Rhodobacter capsulatus SB 1003: one gene and its partner. The protein of the gene in region 1 binds, or shares a complex with, the protein of each later gene. Links are inferred from orthologs where the notes say so. Each region holds a gene or a part of one and is shown in the gene's direction. Other genes may lie near its edges.

Region 1 (10,690 bases):
CGGGATTCGGGATAAAGATAGATCGCCGCAATGTTGGCGGCGACCGCAAAGCCGATGGTTCCGATGCACATCGGCAGGTTCAGCGCGATGTCGTAATAGCCGTAAGCGGCAATCAGCGCCGCCAGCTGACCGACGACCGCGGCCCATCGCAACAGGATCAATGTCCGCAGCCGGACCCATTCCTGATGGCTCAAACTTGCCGACATGTCGAATTCCGGCCGGTCGACAGCCCTCATCATATCTGCCATCGTCGTCCCTCCCGCCTCACCCTTACCGCAACCCCTTGATATTCCCGTTGCGCTGCGCAATCAATCTCCAGCACGTGAAGGAGAGGCGATGAACGTTTCGAGCAAGACCGCCGCGCTGGCTGCCACGGCAGCCGTCGTCGTCGTGGTGGGCATCTCTGCCGCCGTCACCCTCGTCCCCCATGAGACGGATCGCTTTGCCGCCTGCCGCAAGGGCACTGGCAGCGCCTCGGCGCAGATCGGCGGTCCATTCACGCTGATCTCGGAAACCGGCGCAACCGTGACCGACAGGGACGTGATCACCAAACCGAGCCTTGTCTACTTCGGTTACAGCTATTGCCCCGACGTCTGCCCGATCGACAGCACCCGCAATGCCGCCGCGGTCGATCTGCTGGCCGAGCGCGGCCATGACGTGACGCCGGTGTTCATTTCCGTCGATGCCGCGCGGGATACGCCGCCGGTGCTGACGGAATTCACCGATCTGATGAGCCCGAAGATGATCGGCCTGACCGGCACGCCGGAGCAGATCGATGCGGCGGTCAAGGCCTATCGGGCCTATTACCTGATCCGCAATCCCGGCGATCCGGCGACACTGGTCGATCATTCGACCCAGACCTATCTGATGGATCCGAAGCTTGGCTTTCTCGATTTCTATGATCGCGACGCCACACCGGAAATGGTGGCCGACAGTGTCGGATGCTTCCTGGACGCGCTGCAGACCCCCGGGGATACCCCCGCGGCGGGCAACGGAAATTGACCAGCGCAAAATATAGATTTAGAACCGAAAAAGAGGGTGAAAGGGGGGAGCCATGGCCGAAGAAGAATTCGCCGAACTCGGAAGCGACAGGTCGCTGCTTCTGGTCGATGACGATAATGCGTTCCTGACCCGCCTTGCGCGCGCGATGGAAAAGCGCGGGTTTCAGACGGAAATCGCCGAAACGGTCTCGGCCGGCAAGGCGATCGTGCAGAACCGGGCACCGGCCTATGCGGTGATCGACTTGCGTCTGGAAGACGGCAACGGGCTCGAAGTGGTGGAAGCGCTGCGCGAACGCCGCCCCGAGGCGCGGATCGTCGTTCTGACCGGCTATGGCGCCATTGCCACCGCGGTTGCGGCGGTGAAAATGGGCGCGACGGATTATCTGTCGAAACCGGCCGATGCGAATGACATCACCAATGCGCTTCTGGCCAAGGGCGAAGCCCTGCCGCCGCCGCCGGAAAATCCGATGAGCGCCGACCGCGTGCGCTGGGAACATATCCAGCGGGTTTACGAGCTGTGTGACCGAAATGTGTCGGAAACTGCCCGCAGGCTGAATATGCACCGTCGCACCTTGCAGCGGATTTTGGCCAAACGCAGCCCGCGATAAACAAATATATCTTGATTGCGCGAACATAATATTCGATATCCATGAAACCACTCACTGGAGGTTTTCATGGATATCGACGCGCTTTCACTGAACGAACTCAAGGCGCTGCGGTCCAAGGTCGACCGCGCAATCGTCACCTACGAAGAGCGCAAGAAAAAGGAAGCCTTTGCCGAACTCGACGAGATCGCGCGCAAGATGGGCTATCCGCTGGCTGAAATCCTGACCATGGTCGAGACGAAACCGCGCAAGACCGTCGCGGCGAAATATGCGAACCCGGCCAATCCCTCCGAAACCTGGACCGGCCGCGGCCGCAAGCCGAAATGGGTCGAAGCCGCGCTGGCTTCGGGCAAGTCCCTGGAAGATCTGACGATCTGATCAGGCTTCGGCCTTCAACCAGTCGATGAATATCTTGGCCGCCGGGTTCAGCCGACCCGGCGGCCTGACAATATAATAGCCCAGGCTTTCCTCGGTCAGCTCGTGGATTTTCACCAGCCAGCCGAGTTTCAGATCCTCGACGATCAGCGCCTCGGTTTCCAGATGCAGGCCGATGCCTTCACGTGCCGCGGCCAGCGCCAATTCCTCGTTCGGAAAATCGACGAATTTCAGCGCTGCCGGAACCAGCCCCATCGATTCCAGCAATTGCATCTGCTCCGGCCAATCGCCTTCTCGCACCCATGGCAGCATCGCCATTTCCCGCAGCGATAGTTTTTTTCGCCCGCCAAGCAATTCCGGCGCCGCCACCACAACCTGCGGGGCAGCGGTCAGAAACACCGAAATCACCCCGGGCCATTTTCCGACCCCGAAACGAATGCCGATATTCGCGCCGATTTCCTTCAGATCGACCAGCCGGGCATCGGGCAAAAGCGACAGCGGAATATCGGGGTGTTTCTTCCAGAACCGCGCCAGTCGCGGCATCAGCCATTCCGAGGCGAAAACCGGCGGCACCGTCACCGTCAGCGCCTTTTCGCTGGTGTCGGCGCGCAGCATGTCCGCCGCCGACTGGATCATCGAAAACCCGTCTGCCAGCGCCTTGGCAAAGCGTTCGCCCTCGGGCGTCAGGTGCAGATGCTTGCCGTCGCGCCACACGAGCGGCACGTCCAGATCGGCCTCCAGCGCGCGGACTTGTTGCGCTATGGCAGCGTGGGTGACATTCAGCTTGCGGGCCGCCGCGCTGAACCCCCCCTCGCTTGCCGTTGCGGCAAAGGCGCGCAGGGCTGTCAGCGGCGGCATCTTGCGCCAGTCGATTTCGCTCATCTGTTAGCCTGCCTATCATCTGTGGAAAAATTCCTGACTCGCCTTGCGGCCCGCGTCAAGGCATTCAGAAGGCACAGAGAGAAAAGGAGATCCGCGATGTTCCGGATTCTTGGAGAAGTGATGGCCCTTGCCATGGGTGGCTATGCCCCCCGCGCCCGCAACGCTGGCGAATACAAGTTCAACCGCTGAGGGACCTCAGAAGCACATGGTGACGCGCGGTAAAGGCTGCGCGCACCTCGGGCGGGGGACGCAGGCGGATCGCCAGACCCCGCACAAGGACAGGATCGGGCTTTCCGAAGATCCTGTCCGCCTCGGCCTCTGAAAATCCCGCGATCTGTTCGGCCTCGAGCCGGGCCGAAACCGTGTCTGCCGCCTTGATCGCGCGTTTGATCGGGGCGGGCAGCACCGCGGGCAGGCCGAAGCGCAGATGCACCGCCGCCGTCAGCCGGTCATCCAGCTCCACATAGCCCTTGCCGATCGCCGCCTTGACCGGGGTGATCATGTCGCCCAGCACATATTCGGGCGCGTCATGCAACAAGGCCGCCAGCCGCCAGCGTTCGCCGATGCCGGGATTGGCGCGGGCGAAAAGCTCTTCGACCAGCAGCGAATGTTCCGCCACCGAATAGGCGTAATCCCCCGTCGTCTGGCCGTTCCAGCGCGCGACAAAGGCCAGCCCATGGGCGATATCCTCGATTTCGATGTCCATCGGCGTCGGGTCGAGCAGATCCAGTCTGCGTCCCGAAAGCATCCTCTGCCACGCCCGTTTCATCGCATTCCCCCGTTTACCCCCTGCTAGCCAAAGCGAAACGGACTGTAAACGTCGCAGGTGCGCTTCGTTGCGCCACGGGGCTCAAGATGCTATGCAACCACCGACTGAAATTCGAGGAGCGCCCGATGGCCGATTACATCGTCAAGGATATCAAACTGGCCGAGTTCGGCCGCAAGGAATTGGATATTGCCGAAACCGAAATGCCGGGCCTGATGGCCTGCCGCGAGGAATTCGGGCCGAGCCAGCCGCTGAAAGGCGCCCGCATCGCCGGTTCGCTGCACATGACGATCCAGACCGCCGTTCTGATCGAAACGCTCAAGGCGCTGGGGGCCGATGTCCGCTGGGCCTCGTGCAACATCTTCTCGACCCAGGATCACGCCGCCGCCGCCATCGCCGCGGGCGGGACGCCGGTCTTTGCCGTCAAGGGCGAGACGTTGGAAGAATACTGGGCCTATACCGACAAGATCTTCCAGTTCCCGGAAGGCACCTGCAACATGATCCTGGATGATGGCGGCGATGCGACGCTCTACATCCTTTTGGGCGCCCGCGTCGAAGCTGGCGAAACCGATCTGATCGCCACGCCCACCTCGGAAGAGGAAGTCTGCCTCTTCAACCAGATCAAGAAGCGCATGGTGGAAAGCCCCGGCTGGTTCACCCAGCAACGCGCGGCGATCAAGGGCGTTTCCGAAGAAACCACCACGGGCGTGCACCGTCTTTACGACCTGCACAAGAAGGGTCTCTTGCCCTTCCCGGCGATCAACGTGAACGACTCTGTCACCAAGTCGAAATTCGACAACAAATACGGCTGCAAGGAATCGCTCGTGGACGGCATCCGCCGCGCCACCGACGTGATGATGGCGGGCAAGGTCGCCGTCGTCTGCGGCTATGGCGACGTGGGCAAGGGCTCGGCGGCCTCGCTTCGCGGTGCGGGCGCCCGGGTCAAGGTGACCGAAGTCGATCCGATCTGCGCGCTGCAAGCGGCGATGGACGGCTTTGAAGTCGTCGTGCTGGAAGATGTGGTCGCCGACGCCGATATCTTCATCACCACCACCGGCAACAAGGACGTGATCCGCATCGAGCACATGCGCGAGATGAAGGACATGGCCATCGTCGGCAACATCGGCCATTTCGACAACGAAATTCAGGTCGCGGCGCTGAAGAACCACAAATGGACCAACATCAAGGACCAGGTGGACATGATCGAGATGCCCTCGGGCGCGCGGATCATCCTTTTGTCCGAAGGCCGTCTGCTGAACCTCGGCAATGCCACCGGCCACCCCAGCTTCGTGATGTCGGCCAGCTTCACCAACCAGGTTCTGGCGCAGATCGAACTGTGGACCAAGGGCGCCGAGTATCAGCCGGGCGTCTACATCCTGCCGAAATCGCTCGATGAAAAGGTGGCGCGTCTGCATCTGAAGAAGATCGGCGTGAAACTGACCACGCTGCGTCCCGATCAGGCCGAATATATCGGCGTCACCGTCGAAGGCCCGTTCAAGTCGGACCATTACCGCTATTGATCCTGCCATTTGCGGCAGCGGGCGGGGCCTTCGGGCCCCGCTTTCATTTGTCCCCTGCCCTCTCGGCAAAGACATGCCGGTGCCGCGGAAATTCCTTTGTCTCGCTGCGCGGTCCCGCCTAGGCTTCTGGCGGAGGACGCGCCAAACCGGAGAGAGGCAGATGGGCAAACGGGACGCATTGATCGCAAAATATGCCGAGGCTCTGCAGGGCAAATGCGGGATCACGCCCGACATGGCGCTGCTGGAGAAAGTCACCATCGGCTGCGGACCGGCGATCTATGACCCCGATGCCGAGATCGTCGCCGCGACGCAGAAATCCGAGATCGATCAGATCCGGCGCAATTTCCTGATCCGGAAGCTGGGCCTGCCCGACGGCCCCGATCTGGAGGATGCGATCGATGCCGCGATCGAGACCTATGGCCGGTCGGAACCGCGCAAATATCGCGCGGTGATCTATTACATGCTGGTCCGGCACTTCCGCAGGGAAAGCCTGTATCTGTAAGTCAGATCAAGGCCTTGATCGCGGCCACATGGGCGGGCCTTGCGGCGGTCGCATCGGCGAGCAAATCGGCCAGCGCCGCATCCATCGCCTCGGGGGCGACGATCCGGTCGAGCAACCCCCAGGCAAGCGCCTCCTCGGCCTCGATCTTCTGCCCGGCCATCAGGATCATCTTGGCCCGCGACGGCCCGACAAGCGCCGCAAGCCGCTTCGGGTCCGAGGGCTGCGGCAGGAAGCCCAGCTTCATCACCGGGTAGAACAGCTTCGCCTGCGGCACCGAAATCCGCAGATCGCAGGCCAGCACCATCCCCATCGCCCCCCCGGCCAGCGTGCCGTTCAGCGCCGCGATGGTCAGACAGGGCAGCGCCGCGACCGCGCCGGACAGCCGTTCCCAGACCGGATCGGTGGCCAGCCCCGCCCGGGCCTCGTCCAGATCGGCCCCCGCCGAAAACACCTTGCCGGTGCCGCGCAGCACAAGCGCATGCGCCTCGGCCCGACCGGCGGCCTCGGCCGCATCGGCAATGTCGGAGAGCATCCCCCGGGTCAGCGAATTCGCCTTTTCCGGCCGGTTGATCGTCACCGTCCAGATGCCGTCCGCCGATTTCACCTCGATCATCTTGCCCTCCGCCTGCCGCCTTGCCCCCGTGTTAGCAACCCCATTGCCCCTTGACCATTACCGATGTGCAGCGGAAGGTGGAGCCATTCCTTATCCAAGAGGCCCCCGATGGCACGGCTCACATCCGCTGGCACAACCACTTTCATCGCCCTTCTCATGAGTTCGACCGCCGTCATGGCCGATGTGACGCCGGAAGAGGTCTGGGACAGCTGGCAAAAGCAGTATTCCGCCTATGGTTTCACCGTCACCCCCGGCGCGGTCGCGCGCGACGGCGACGTTCTGACGATTTCCGATCTTGTCCTGACGAACGAGAGCACCACCGAAATCGGCACCGACAAGCAGGTGTCGAAAACCGTGCTGACCGTGCCCGCGATCCTGCTCGAGGATCTGGGCGACGGCACCGTCGAGGGCACGATCGAGGGCGAGATCACCGGCAGCAATGACACCACCGACGCCACCGGCAAGACCGAGACGGCAAAGATCAGGATCGACAAGACCGATGCCAGCGTGGTGATCTCCGGCACGCCCGAGGAAATGTCCTATCTGGTCGATGCGCCCGAGATTTCCGCCAGCATCGAGGCCCAGCCCTCGGCCCCGGGCGCGCAGCCGGCGCTTTTGGGGATGACGCTGACCGGGCTTGCCGGCACGCAGATGATGACCACGACCGGCGGCCAGGGCACCAAGGCCGATCTGACCGCCGAAACCATGGCGCTGACGATGACCGGCAGCGATCCCGAAGACGCGACCACGATCGATGCGACGATCGAGATGCAGGATCTGGCGATCAAGGGCGACAGCCTGATGCCCGAAGGCGCGGATGCCGCGGAACTGGGCGATGCGATCGCCAAGGGGATGCGCACCAACAGCCAGATGAGCTATGGCGCGCTGAGCTACACCATGTCCTCGAAGACGAAGACCGGGCCCGTCAGCATGTCCGGCTCTGCCGAAAGCGGTCAGGCGATCATCGCTTTCTCGCGCGAGGCGGTGCGGTATTCGGCCACCGGCAGCAAGACCAAGGTCGATATCCAGACCGCCGAATTCCCGATGCCGCTTTCGGCCACCATCGATCAGGGCGAAGTCGACTTTGCCATGCCGCTGAGCGCCAAGCCCGAGCCGCAACCCTTCACCAGCAAGGTCTCGCTGGTCGGGCTGAGCCTTTCCGATCAGATCTGGTCGATGCTCGACCCGACGGCGCAGCTGAGCCATGGTCCGGCGACGCTGATCGTCGATCTGACCGGCACCGGCAAGCCGCTGGTCGATCTGTTCTCGGCTGCGGCGGCCGCCTCGCCGGTGCCGCCGGTGCAGATCGACAGCCTGAACGTCAACAAGCTGCAGCTGACCGCCGCGGGCGCCGAGCTGACCGGCAATGGCGCGCTGACCTTCAACAATGCGACGGCCACGCCGATGCCGCTGGGCGCCATCGATCTGAAACTGTCGGGCGCGAACAAGCTGATGGACGGGCTGGTGGCCATGGGGCTGATGCCGCAAGATCAGGTGATGTTCGCCAAGATGATGATGGGCATGTATGCCGTGCCCGCGGGCGAGGATCTGTTCACCTCGAAGATCGAGTTCAAGGAAGGCGGCCAGATTCTGGCCAATGGCCAGCCGATCAAGTAAGACAAACCTGCCGAACCAGCGAAACCGCCCGGCTTCCCGGGCGGTTTTCCACAAGGAGAGCCGATGCCCCCCGTTCTTGCCGATCTGACCGATGCCCTGCTTTCCGCCGCCCGCAAGGCCGGAGCCGAGGCGGCCGATGCCCTGGCCGTCGATGGCCGCGCCGTGTCGATCGATGTCCGCGGCGGGGCGCTGGAACAGGCGGAACGTTCCGAAGGGCTGGAAATCGGCCTGCGCGTGCTGATCGGCGGGCGTCAGGCCTGTGTTTCCGCCTCGGACATTTCCGCCCGCACCATTGCCGACATGGCCGAACGCGCCGTGGCGATGGCCCGCGAGGCGCCCGCAGACCCGCATGCCGGTCTGGCCGATCCGGCGCAGCTGGCGCGGGACTGGGACGTTGCGGCGCTTGAACTGGCCGATCCGGGGGCGGAACCCTTGGCCGCGGCACTGGAAACCGACGCGCGCGAGGCGGAAGCGGCGGCGATGGCGGTGCAAGGGGTCTCGCAGGTGCAATCGGCCTCGGCCTCGTGGTCGAAGCGGCTCTTGCACATGGCGGGAACGAACGGCTTTTCCGGCGGTTACGCCCGGACCTCGCGCTCGATCTCGGCGGTGGCGATTGCGGGCGAAGGCGCGGCGATGGAACGCGACTGGGCCTCGGAGGCGCGGATCTTCGGCGCCGATCTGCCCTCGGCCGCGTCGATCGGGCTGCAGGCGGGCGAACGTGCCGTGGCCCGTCTTGGCGCGGTGCAGCCGAAAACCGGGGCCTTTCCGGTGCTGCTCGATGAACGCGTCGCCGCCAGCCTGATCGGCCATCTGCTCTCGGCGATCAACGGCACCGCCATTGCCCGCGGCGCCTCCTGGCTGCGCGACGGTCTGAACACGGACGTGCTGCCCAAGGGCCTGAGCCTGATCGAGGATCCGTTCCGCCGGCGCATCTCCGGCTCGCGTCCCTTCGATGCCGAGGGCCTGCCCCCCGCCCGCCGCGCCATCGTCGAGGATGGCGTGCTGACCGGCTGGGTGCTGGATCTGGCGACGGCGCGCAAGCTGGGGCTGCAAAGCACCGGCAATGCGTCACGTGGAACATCGACGCCGCCCAGCCCCGCCGCAGGGAATGTGGCGCTGACGCAGGGGACGAAATCGCGCGAGGAGCTGATCCGCGACATGGGCACCGGGCTTCTGGTGACCTCGTTCATCGGCGCGACGATCAACCCGACGACGGGCGATTATTCGCGCGGGGCTGCGGGCTATTGGGTTGAAAACGGCCAGATTTCGCATGTGGTGAACGAATGCACCGTGGCCGGAAACCTGCGCGAGATGCTGCGCCGGATCCTCCCCGCCAATGATGCGCGCGGCCATCTGAGCCATGTCGTGCCGTCGCTTTTGATCGAGGGGCTGACGATTGCCGGGTCCTGATGCCGCCACCGATCTTGACCTGCTGATCCGCGCCGCCGAGGCCGCGGGCGAATTGGCGCTGCAATATTGGAAACATGCGCCGAAGCAATGGGACAAGGCGGGCGATGCCGGTCCGGTCTCCGAGGCCGATCTGGCGGTGAACGACCTGCTGGCGCATCTTTTGCGCAAGGCACGGCCCGAATATGGCTGGCTCTCCGAGGAAAGCCAGGACGATGCGGCCCGTCTGTCCTGTCGGCGCCTGTTCGTCGTCGATCCGATCGACGGCACCCGGGCCTTCCTGTCGAACGAACCGGGCTTCGCCCATGCGATCGCGGTCGTCGAAGATGGCGAGGTTCTGGCGGGCGTCGTGCATCTGCCGGTGTTCGAGGAAACCTATGCCGCCGTGCGCGGTGGCCCCGCGCTGCTGAACGGGCAACCGATCCGCAACACCGACCCGGGGGCGATCGAGGGCTCCAGCCTGCTGGCCTCGAAAGTTTGCGACATCGCCACGCATTGGCGCCACGAAAGGCCCGGTTACCGGCGGTTTTTCCGCCCCTCGCTGGCCTGGCGGCTGTGTCTGGTCGCTGAAAGCCGCTTTGACGCCAGCCTGACGGTGCGGCCGACCTGGGAATGGGATGTGGCGGCCGCCAGCCTGATCGCCACCTGTGCGGGGGCGCTGGTGACCGACCGTTCCGGGGCGCCGCTGCGCTTCAACACGCCCTCGGCACAGATCGAGGGGCTGCTGGTCGGTGCCCCCGGATTGCACGCGCAATACCTTGCGCAGTTGCGGCCGCAATCCGAAGAATCCGGGCTCTGATTACCGGATATAAACCTTCTCTCCCTAGGTTCAGCCTTGGCAAGAACTGCTGAACAAGGGGGAACCCCATGCCAAGGCTTTGGCGAATCGTCTTTTTTCTCATGCTTGGCATGTCTTTTCCGCTGCGCCCCGCGCAGGCTTCGGAAACCGCGCAGGGCATCTCGGCCACCTGTGAACGGGTGGCGGAATATGCGGCGCAGCAAAGCGGCGTTCCCGTTTCCGTCCTGAAGGCGATTTCGCTGACCGAAACCGGCAAGAAGATCGACGGCAAGCTGCGTCCCTGGCCCTGGACCGTGAACATGGAAGGCGCGGGGCATTGGTTCGACACGCTCGACGAAGCCCGCGCCTATGTGTTCCAGGAATTCAAGCGCGGCGCCCGCAGCTTTGACATCGGCTGCTTCCAGATCAATTACAAATGGCACAACGAACATTTCTCCTCGATCGACGAGATGTTCGATCCGAAGGCGAATGCGCTTTACGCCGCCCGCTTCCTTTCGGATCTTTATGCCGAAACCGGCTCGTGGAACGCGGCGGCGGGGGCCTATCATTCCCGCACCAAGGAACATGCCGACCGCTATTCCGCCCGCTTTGCCGAGCTGCGCG
Region 2 (10,775 bases), 3.2 Mb from region 1 along the record:
GCTGCCGCCTGCGCCCCCGATTGCGCCACGACCGCATCCGTCACCAGATCGCCCGCGGCCTCGTACAGATCGGCGAAGGCCGCCTCGGCCGCCATCCCGGCGGGCAGGCCCAGCTCGATCAGCACCGACCAGTCGGGATCGGCGGCAAAGGGCAGCGCCACCTCGGGGCCGACTTCGCGCAAGAACGCCAGCCCCTGCCCCGAGATCAGTTCAAAGGCCGAGACACAGCCCGCAAACCGCGCCTGTGCGAGGCCGAGAAGCTGCACCGCCGCCGCGGGGGACGGCACGGCCATGAGCGCCACCCCCTCGACCGCGGGGGGCTCGTGCAGCCGCAGACTGGCCGCGGTGATGATCCCCAAAGACCCTTCCGAGCCGATGATCAGATCGCGCAGATCATAGCCGGTGTTGTCCTTGGCCAGCCGCTTCAGCCCGTGCCAGATCGTGCCATCGGCCAGCACGACCTCCAGCCCCAGACACAAAGCCCGCGCCGAGCCATAGCGCAGCACGTTCACCCCGCCCGCATTGGTCGCCAGACAGCCGCCGATCTGCGCGGAACCTTGCGAGGCCAGCGTCAGCGGAAAGCGCTTGCCCGCCGCCGCCGCCGCGTCCTGCACCGCCTGCAGCGTCGCCCCCGCCTCGATCACCAGCGCCTGCGGCGTGACCTGTCGCACCGCCCGCATCCGCTCCAGGCTGAGAAGCACCGGCGCCGGCCCCTCGGGCGCCACCTGCCCGCCGACCAGCCCGGTGCCGCCGCCAAAGGGCACGACCCCCACGGCTTCGGCATGACAAAAGGCCAGAAGCGCCGAGACCTGCGCCACGCTTTCCGGCCGCGCCAGCACCCCCGCCTGACCGCGCCAACGTCCGCGCGGCTCTTCCAGATAGCGCGGCTCGGCCTCCCCCAGCCACAGCCCCGGCACCGCCACGGCCAGTCGTTTCACAAAAGCAGCATCCGCCGGGTTCAGCACGGCTTTCCCCTTTATCTTGCCTCAAATATCCCGCGGGGGGTCGCCGGTCGGGCGCCACCGGTTCAAGCCCGGCCGGCGACGGGCCGCGAAGCCCCCCGGCTTCCTCAGCCGATATCGGTGCGCCCGCGCCGGTCCGGGCGCAGGTTGGCGTAAAGCACATGGTTGCGCCAGCGCCCGTTGATCTGCAGATAGGCCTGCGAGACGCCCTCGTATTTGAAGCCGGATTTCTCCAGCACCCCACGCGAGGCGGCGTTTTCCGGCAGGCAGGCGGCCTCGATCCGGCTCAGATCCATCGGCCCGAAGGCATGATCCACCACCGCCGCGATCGCCTCGCGCATGAAACCCTGCCGGGCATAGCGGGCGCCGACCCAATAGCCCAAAGTGCCCGCCTGCGCCGGTCCGCGGCGGATGTTGTCGAGCGTGATCGCCCCCAGCACCCGCCCCGTCGCCCGCTCGATCAGAAAGAACGGCAGCGCCGTGCCCGCGGCTTCCGCCCGGGCCGCCCAATAGACGCGGTTGGCAAAGGCCTTGCGGCCCAGATGCTCGGCCGACCACGAGGGCTCCCAGGGCGTCAGGAAATCGCGGCTTTCGGCGCGCAGGCTGGCCCAGTCGCGGAAATCGGAATGCAGGGGCAGACGCAGCGTCATCCGCTCGGTCTCGACCTGGGGTTTCCGACGCCGCAGGAACATCAGGCCGCAAGCCTCCGCCGCAGCCCCGCCAGATCCGGCGCCGCTTCGGCGGGCCCGTAAAGCGCCAGCGCCGTGCGATCCTGCGCGATCATCCGCCCGGCATAGGACCGCACCGCCTCGACCGTCACGCCATCGATCAGCGTCGAGACCTCGTCCAGCCCCGGCACCCGGCCCCAGATCGCCAGATTGCGCGCCATCCGCTCGGCGCGGCTTGACGGGCTTTCCAGCCCCATCAGCATTCCCGCCTTCATCTGCGCCCGCGCCCGCGCCACTTCGGCCTCGGTCATGTCCTCGGCCGCGCGTTTCAGCTCGTCGATGGTCAGACCGCAGAGATCCGCCACTTCCTCGCCCGAGGTGCCCGCGTAAATCGTGATCATCCCGGTGTCGTCATAGGCCCCGGCCTGCGCGAAGATCGAATAGCAGAGCCCCCGTTCCTCGCGGATCTTCTGGAACAGCCGCGAAGACATGCCGCCGCCCAGCGCCGTCGCATAGACCTGCGCGGTGTAAAGATCGGCGTCGCGATAGCCCGGCCCCTCGAAGGCGAGCGCGAAATGCACCTGTTCCAGGTCTTTCAGCTCGCGCCGTTCATTGCCCGACCAGCGCGCCAGCTGCACCGCGGGGGCGCCGATCGGGCGCAGATGGCCGAAAAGCCGCTCGGCCTGTTTCACGATCGCGGCGTGATCGACGGCGCCTGCCGCCGAGAGGATCATCTGATCCGGCCCGTAATGTTCCGCCACGAACCGCTCGAAATCCTCGCGGCCGAAGCGTTCGATGTTCTCCGACGGCCCGAGGATCGTGCGCCCCATCGCCTGATCGGGATAGGCGGCCTCCTGCAGCCAGTCGAAGATGATGTCGTCGGGCGTATCGAGCGCCTGACCGATTTCCTGCAAGATCACATGACGCTCGACCTCGATTTCGCGCGGATCGAAGACCGAGTTCAGCACGATGTCGGAAATCACATCGAGCGCCAAACCGACATCGGCCTTCAGCACGCGGGCGTAATAGGCCGTCGCCTCGCGCGAGGTATAGGCGTTGATATAGCCGCCCACATCCTCGATCGCCTCGGCGATCTGCAGCGCCGTGCGGGTCTTCGTGCCCTTGAAGGCCATGTGCTCCAGAAAATGCGCGATGCCGTTCTGTTCCAGCCGTTCATGGCGGCCGCCCGCCAGCACCCAGACGCCGACCGAGGCCGAGGCAAGGCCCGGCATGCGCTCGGTGACGATGCGCAGGCCGTTGGGCAGCGTGGTCAGCTCGATCATGCGCGGGGCTCCCCAAGCGTCCGGGCCTTGCGGATCAAGGCTTCCAGCGCGGCCAGATCATTGGGCACCCGGGTGACGCGCTCGGGCCGCTCGAACAGATCGGCCATGCGGGCGGGCAGGCCGGGGCGCAGGCCGGTGGCAGCCTCGACCGCATCGGGGAATTTCGCCGGATGCGCGGTGGCCAGCGTCACCATCGGGGTCTCGGGGCGGGCATGGGCATGACCGACGCGGACCCCCACGGCCGAATGCGGGCACAAAAGCTCGCCCGAACGCGTCCGTTCCTCGGTGATCGTCTGCGCGGTCTCGGCCTCCGATACGCGGCCCGAGGCATAGGTTTCGCGCAGGGCCTCCAGCGCGCCTTGGGACACGGTGAAGCCGCCCTTGGTCTTCAGCTCCTCCATCAGCTGCGCCACGGCGGCGCCGTCCTTGCCATAGGCCCAGAACAGCGCGCGCTCGAAGTTCGAGGAAATCTGAATGTCCATCGACGGGCTGATCGAGGGTTTCACCCCGTCCATCCGGTATTCGCCCGTGCTCAGGCAGCGGTGCAGGATGTCGTTCTGGTTCGTGGCAATCACCAGCTGCTCGATCGGCAGGCCCATTTCGCGCGCGATGAAGCCCGCGAAAATGTCGCCAAAGTTCCCGGTCGGCACGGTGAAGCTGATCTTGCGGCCGGGCGCCCCAAGGCTGACCGCGGCGGTGAAATAATAAACCACCTGCGCCAGCACCCGCGCCCAGTTGATCGAGTTCACACCGGCCAGCCCCACCTCATCGCGGAAGGCGAAGTCGTTGAACATGTCTTTCAGCCGGTTCTGGCAATCGTCGAACGTGCCCGACAGCGCCAGCGCATGCACGTTGCTTTCCGCCGGCGTCGTCATCTGACGGCGCTGCACGTCCGAAACACGCCCGTGCGGGAACAGGATGAAGACATCGACATTCTCAAGGCCCTTGAAGGCCTCGATCGCGGCCGATCCGGTGTCGCCGCTGGTGGCGCCGACGATGGTGATGCGCTTGCCCTGTTTTGCCAAGGCGATCTGGAACAGCTGCCCGATGATCTGCATGGCGAAATCCTTGAACGCCAGCGTCGGGCCGTGGAACAGCTCGAGCAGGAAATGCCCCGGCGCAAGCTGCACCAGCGGCGCGCGGGCGACATGGCCGAAGCCCGCATAGGCCTTGGCGATGGCGCCTTTCAGCTCTGCCTCGGTGAAGGTGTCGCCGACGAAAGGCGCCATGACGCGATAGGCCACCTCCTCGTAGCTTTGCCCGGCCATCGCGGCGATCTCGTCCTTGCTCAGGCTCGGCACCGTTTCGGGGACGTAAAGTCCGCCGTCGCGGGCAAGCCCGGTCAGCATGGCTTCGGCAAAGCTCAGGACCGGGGCCTGCCCCCGGGTGGAGATATAACGCATCATTCGCCCTTCGATTTCGGTAACGCCTGATACGCGAGAACGGAAACCTTGTCAGCCCCAAGCATCAAGGCCGGGGCCTTGCCGCCTTCGCTTTTGCGCGATTGCCTTTCCTTTCACCCGGGGCGGCTATATCTGCAAGGGATCACCCAAAGGAGCCGCAGATGAGCCAGGACCGCTTCGCCCCCTTCGAGACGCAGATCGACGAGGCTTCCGCGCTGGCGATCCTGCGCGCGGCAACGGCGGGGGCCGATGATGGCGAGCTGTTTCTGGAACGGATGCGTTCGGAGAGCCTCGTCTTCGACGATGGCCGGGTGAAGACGGCCTCTTATGATGCGTCGGAGGGGTTCGGCCTGCGCGCCGTGCGCGGCGAGGTGACGGGCTATGCCCATGCGACCGAGATTTCGGAAGCCGCGCTGAAACGGGCGGCGGAAACCGCGCGGCTGGCCGTGGGCGATGGCGGCGGGGTGATGGCGGCGCCACCCGCGCGCACCAACCGGCATCTTTACGGCGCCGCCGATCCGATGGCCGATGCCGCTTTCGGCGCGAAGATCGAGATCCTGCGCGAGATCGACGCTTTCACCCGCGATCTCGACCCGCGCGTGGTGCAGGTGACGGCGACGGTGGCGGCGAGCCTGCAGGAAGTGTTCATCCTGCGCCCCGAAGGCGGGGTGCTGTCCGACATCCGGCCGATGGCGCGGGTGAATGTCTCGGTGATCGTCGAGGAAAACGGCCGTCGCGAAAGCGGCACGAATGGCGGCGGCGGGCGGATCGGTCTGGCGGGGCTGATCGTGCCCGGCCATTGGCAACCGATTGCGCGCGAGGCTTTGCGGATCGCGCTGGTGAACCTGTCGGCCGAACCGGCGCCCGCGGGGGCCTTTGATGTCGTGCTGGGTCCGGGCTGGCCGGGCGTGATGCTGCATGAAGCCGTGGGCCACGGGCTTGAGGGCGATTTCAACCGCAAGAAATCCTCGGCCTTTTCCGGCCGGATCGGGCAGCAGGTCGCGGCGAGGGGGGTCACCGTGCTTGATGACGGCACGATCCCGGACCGGCGCGGCTCGATCAGCATCGACGACGAGGGCACGCCCTCGCACCGCACCGTGCTGATCGAGGACGGCGTGCTGGTGGGTTACATGCAGGACCGGCAGAACGCCCGGCTGATGGGCGTCGCGCCCACCGGCAATGGTCGGCGCGAGGGCCATGCCCATCCGCCGATGCCGCGGATGACGAACACCTACATGCTGGCGGGCACGGCCGATCCCGCCGCCATCCTCGCCGATCTGAAGGACGGGATCTATGCCGTCGGTTTCGGCGGCGGGCAGGTCGACATCACCAACGGCAAGTTCGTCTTCAACTGCACCGAGGCTTACCGGGTGAAGAATGGCCGGGTGGGCGCGGCCTTGCGCGGGGCGACGCTGATCGGCGACGGCCCGGCGGCGATGAAGCAGATCCGCGCCATCGGCAACGATCTGGCGCTGGATCCCGGCATCGGCAATTGCGGCAAGGCCGGGCAATGGGTGCCGGTGGGCGTGGGCCAGCCGACGCTCCTGATCGGCGGGCTGACCGTGGGCGGTTCGGCCGCCTGATTCGCCGCGCCCCGGACCCGGTTCGGACCCGCCCGGACCCTCTTGCGCATTGATGCACGGAAAGGACGGGCTCCCCGGGGCCCTCTGCGCAATTTAAACATGTTATTTGAAAATTTTCTTCAACTTTGAGACGAATCGCACTCTTGGTAACTCTTTGTTAAGATTAATGCGGCAGATTGATCTTGCGACGAGGCGGAGGGACGGATGAAAACAAGTTTGTTTTCTTACCCCACCCCCTTCACCCCACCCACCACGGAAGAAGACGAGCTCTCGTTTCTCCGTCTCGCTCGCTCCCGTCGTGTCGGGGCCACGACCTTCCACCGATTGCTGAAAGACCATGGCAGCGCCGCCGCCGCGCTGGACGCGCTTCCGGGCATTGCCCGGGCCGCCGGATCTGCCGATTACAGCCCCTGCCCGCCCGGCGTGGCCAAGGCGGAGCTGAGCGCCGGCCGGCGCCTTGGCGCAAGGCTGCTTTTGCCCGGGGGGCCGGGCTATCCCGCCGATCTGCTGGAGCTGCCCGATGCGCCGCCCGTGCTTTGGGCGCTGGGCCGGGTCGATCTGCTGGCCGCGCCGCGGGTCGCGGTTATCGGCGCCCGCAATGCCTCGTCGCTGGGGCAAAGGATGGCGCGCAAACTGGCCGAAGAGATGGGCCGGGCGGGATTCGCCGTCGTCTCGGGGCTGGCGCGCGGCATCGACGCCGCCGCGCACGAAGCCGCCCTGCCCTTCGGCACGATCGCGGTGATGGCGGGCGGCCTCGACGTGATCTATCCGCCCGAGAATCGCGATCTGGCCAGCCGCATCGCCACCGGGGGGCTGCTTCTGGCCGAACTTCCCCCGGGGACCGAACCGCAGGCCCGGCATTTTCCGCAGCGCAACCGGATCATCGCGGCGCTGGCGCGCGCGACGCTGGTGGTCGAGGCCGCCGCGCGCTCGGGCAGCTTGCTGACCGCGCGGATGGCGCTGGATTACGGGCGCGAGGTGATGGCGGTGCCCGGTCACCCGATGGATGCCCGCGCCGCGGGCTGCAACATGCTGATCCGCGACGGCGCGGTGCTGATCCGCGGCGCCGAGGATGTGATCGAAGCGATGGGCCTTGAAGCCGCGCCCCGGGCGGAGCCGCGCCCCGATCCGCGACCGTCGCCCCAGCCCGCCGCCGCAGCGAAAGCCGGTCCGATGGCCGCCGTCACCGGCCTGCGGGCGCGGCTGCTGGCGCTTCTTGGCCCGGCGCCGACGCCCGAGGATACGGTGATCCGCGATCTGGGCATCGATGCCGCCACCCTGTCACGCGAAGTGATCGGCCTTGAAATCGAAGGCGAAATCACCCGCCATCCGGGCGGGCTGCTCAGCCGCGGCTGATCCGGGCGCGGTTGATCCCGGGCGCGGCCTCACATGCCGCCGCAGGCCTCGGGGATCACGTCGCGGAAGGTGGCGCAGATCGGCTCCCAGGAATACCAGACATCGGTGGCGCCCACCGCATGATGCACCGCCACCCATTGCCGCCCGGATTTCACCCAAAGCGCCTCGACGTGATCGCCCCCCTCGGCCAGTTCCGGGTCGAATTCCTCACGCAGCACCATCGGCGTCCGCGCCATGTCGATCTTGCCCCCGCCCGGGCGCTGCGGCACCAGCGTGGCGAAGGCGTGATCGCCCTTCACCCGCATCTCGGTCACCACGAATTCGACCGGCGCACCCAGCTGCCACTCTACCAGCGGGCGCAGCGCATCGAGCAGATCCCCCCGCAGTTGCGAGCCCCGCGCCGGGCTTTCCCAATCGCCCGCCACCGCGGCCCCCGCCCAGAAAACCAGCCCCAGAACGGCAATTCCCCGCATCTTTCCCCCTTTCGGCCCGCGCAGGCTGCGACGGAAGCCGGATTGACATTTGCCCCAAACCCCCCGCATGGTCCGCCGCTGAACCGGTTTGCGAGAGTGATCAAGAGGAAGTCATGGCCGTTGTCGTTGTCGAATCCCCCGCCAAGGCCAAGACGATCAACAAGTATCTGGGCTCCGACTATACCGTGCTGGCCTCCTTCGGTCACGTCCGCGATCTGCCGCCCAAGGATGGCTCGGTCGATCCCGACGCCGATTTCGAGATGAAATGGGAAGTCGCGGCGGACAGCAAGAAGCATATCAAGGCGATCACCGACGCGCTGGCCAATGACGACGAACTGATCCTCGCAACCGACCCCGACCGCGAGGGCGAGGCGATTTCCTGGCACCTGCAGCAGGCTTTGGCCTCGAAGCTGAAGAAGAAAAAGGTCAGCCGCGTCACCTTCAACGCGATCACCAAATCCGCGATCACCGAGGCGATGAAAGCGCCCCGAGAGGTCGATCAGGCCCTCGTCGATGCCTATCTGGCGCGGCGGGCGCTCGATTATCTGGTGGGGTTCAACCTGTCCCCGGTGCTGTGGCGCAAGCTTCCGGGCGCGAAATCGGCCGGGCGGGTGCAGTCGGTCTGCCTGCGGCTGATCGTCGAGCGCGAAATGGAGATCGAGGCCTTCCGGGCGCGGGAATACTGGACGGTGACGGCGGAACTGACGACGCCGCGCGGCCAGACTTTCACCGCGCGGCTGACGGTGCTGGGGGGCAAGAAGCTCGACAAGTTCGATCTGACGACGGCGACCGATGCGGAACTGGCGGTGCAGGCGGTGACGAGCCGCGATCTCACCGTGAAATCGGTCGAGGCGAAACCGGCCACCCGCAACCCCTATCCGCCCTTCATGACCTCGACCCTGCAACAGGAAGCCAGCCGCAAGTTCGGCATGGGCGCCAAGGCCTGCATGTCGGCGGCGCAACGGCTTTATGAAGCAGGCCACATCACCTACATGCGGACCGACGGGATCGACATGGCCCCCGAGGCGGTGATGGCCGCGCGTGACGAGATCAAGCGGCGGTTTGGCGACAAATACGTCCCCTCCAGCCCGCGGATGTACAAGAACAAGGCGAAGAACGCGCAGGAAGCGCATGAATGCATTCGCCCCACCGACATGAGCCAGAGCCCGGACAAGCTGAAACTGGCGGATGACCAGTGGAAGCTTTACGACCTGATCTGGAAACGCACGCTTGCCAGCCAGATGTCGGCGGCGGTGATGGAACGGACCACGGTCGATGTCGGCTCGAAAGACAACGAGGTCGAGCTGCGCGCCACCGGCCAGGTGGTGACCTTTGACGGGTTTCTCAAGATCTACGATCAGGGCCGCGACGATGACGAGGGCGAAGATGGCGCCCGTCTGCCGCAGATCATGCAGGGCGAGCCCGCGCAGAAAGGGGCGATCACGCCCGAGCAGCATTTCACCCAGCCGCCGCCGCGCTACACCGAGGCGACCCTGGTGAAGCGGATGGAGGAATTGGGCATCGGGCGGCCCTCCACCTATGCCTCGATCCTGACGACGATCGTCGACCGCGGCTATGTGCGCAAGGACAAGAACCGGCTGATCCCCGAGGACACCGGGCGGCTGGTGACGGCCTTCCTGTCGAATTATTTCCGCCGCTATGTCGAATATGATTTCACCGCCGATCTGGAAACGGAACTGGATGACATTTCCGCGGGCGACCGTCCCTACAGGGACGTGCTGGCCCGGTTCTGGCGCGATTTCTCGGCCGCTTTGGCCGAGACCGCCGATCTGCGCATCGGCGAGGTGCTCTCGAAGATCGACGAGGTTCTGGGCCCGCATCTTTACCCGGCGCGTGCGGATGGGTCCGATCCGCGCTCCTGCCCGGTCTGTTCGGCCGGCCGGCTGCATCTGAAAACCGCGCGCTCGGGCGGGGCCTTCATCGGCTGCGGCAATTACCCGGACTGCCGCTACACGCGGCCGCTTTCGGCCCCTGCGGACGGCGAGGCGGGCGTGCTGGATGGCAAGGTTCTGGGCGAGGACGAGGGCGCGCAGATCACGCTGCGCGTCGGCCGTTTCGGCCCCTATGTGCAAAAGGGCGAGGCAAGCGAAGAGATTCCGAAACCGCCGCGGGCGAGCCTGCCCAAGGGCTGGTCGCCCGAAAGCATCGATCTTGAGCGCGCCCTGCAACTGCTGAACCTGCCGCGCCCGATCGGCAATCACCCCGAGGATGGCGCCCTGGTCGAGGCGGGCATCGGGCGCTTCGGCCCCTATGTGAAGCACAACAGCACCTACGCGAACCTGCCCGATGTCGAAGAGGTCTTCACCATCGGCATGAACCGCGCCGTCGAAGTGCTGGCGCAGAAACTGGCCCGCGGTGGCGCCCGTGGCTCGGCCGCGGCGGCGCAACCGCTGAAGGATCTGGGCGAACACCCGGAGGGCGGCGTGGTGCAGGTGATGCCCGGCCGCTACGGGCCCTATGTGAAATGGGGCAAGGTCAATGCGACGCTGCCCAAGGGCACGGAGCCCGAGGCGATGACGCTGGAAGAAGCCCTGCCGCTGCTGGAGGCCAAGGCCTCGAAAGGCGGCAAGAAGGCGGCGCCGAAAAAGGCCGCCAAGCCCGCCGCCGAGAAGAAACCGGCGGCAAAGAAGGCCGCGACCAAGACGGCGACCAAGACCGCCGCCAAGAAGCCCGCGGCGAAGAAGGCCGCCCCGAAAAAAGCCGCGCCCGAAGCGGACGTGGTCGAGGACTGACCCCTCGCCGCAACGCGGCAATTGACTTGGACCCGTTGCCTTGCCAAGCTTTGCGCAAGGTAACGGGAGGGTTTCATGAACAAGATCTACGGCTCGGCGCGAGAGGCCCTTGACGGGCTTCTCTCCGACGGGATGACGCTGGCGGCGGGGGGGTTCGGCCTTTGCGGCATCCCCGAAATGCTGATCGATGCGCTGGTCGAAAGCGGCATCAAGGATATCACCATCGCCTCGAACAACTGCGGCGTGGACGGGTTCGGTCTGGGCAAGCTCTTGGATACCCGGCAGATCAAGAAG

Evidence for each region.
Region 2: the proteins of RCAP_RS00265 (region 1) and tldD are in contact, whole or in part, in a solved structure (PDB 5NJ9), measured with the Escherichia coli proteins. The link is inferred for Rhodobacter capsulatus SB 1003 from one-to-one orthologs.

What each region holds. Positions count from the first base shown.
Region 1 is NC_014034.1:53,891-64,580, forward strand. Bases 7,246-10,117 are described here. They hold RCAP_RS00265 (TldD/PmbA family protein), read left to right. Parts: upstream 7,246-7,944; coding sequence 7,945-9,291; downstream 9,292-10,117. Other genes in these bases: RCAP_RS00260 (DUF2125 domain-containing protein), read left to right, coding at 7,246-7,881; RCAP_RS00270 (3'(2'),5'-bisphosphate nucleotidase CysQ), read left to right, coding at 9,278-10,087. Also shown: sensor histidine kinase RegB, read right to left, coding at 1-239; cbb3 -type cytochrome c oxidase assembly copper chaperone SenC, read left to right, coding at 337-1,002; RCAP_RS00225 (ActR/PrrA/RegA family redox response regulator transcription factor), read left to right, coding at 1,055-1,609; trans-acting regulatory protein HvrA, read left to right, coding at 1,676-1,984; RCAP_RS00235 (LysR family transcriptional regulator), read right to left, coding at 1,985-2,863; RCAP_RS00240 (HD domain-containing protein), read right to left, coding at 3,042-3,632; ahcY (adenosylhomocysteinase), read left to right, coding at 3,758-5,149; RCAP_RS00250 (DUF2853 family protein), read left to right, coding at 5,310-5,651; RCAP_RS00255 (enoyl-CoA hydratase/isomerase family protein), read right to left, coding at 5,653-6,264; more of RCAP_RS00260, read left to right, coding at 6,421-7,245; RCAP_RS00275 (transglycosylase SLT domain-containing protein), read left to right, coding at 10,198-10,690.
Region 2 is NC_014034.1:3,286,224-3,296,998, forward strand. The notes cover bases 3,732-6,688. They hold tldD (metalloprotease TldD), read left to right. Parts: upstream 3,732-4,477; coding sequence 4,478-5,899; downstream 5,900-6,688. Other genes in these bases: thrC (threonine synthase), read right to left, coding at 3,732-4,316; dprA (DNA-processing protein DprA), read left to right, coding at 6,104-6,688. Outside these bases: RCAP_RS15290 (FAD-binding oxidoreductase), read right to left, coding at 1-965; RCAP_RS15295 (GNAT family N-acetyltransferase), read right to left, coding at 1,070-1,654; RCAP_RS15300 (M16 family metallopeptidase), read right to left, coding at 1,654-2,913; more of thrC, read right to left, coding at 2,910-3,731; more of dprA, read left to right, coding at 6,689-7,255; RCAP_RS15320 (hypothetical protein), read right to left, coding at 7,285-7,728; topA (type I DNA topoisomerase), read left to right, coding at 7,842-10,481; RCAP_RS15330 (CoA transferase subunit A), read left to right, coding at 10,557-10,775. UniProt on the Escherichia coli protein: Metalloprotease involved in CcdA degradation. Suppresses the inhibitory activity of the carbon storage regulator (CsrA).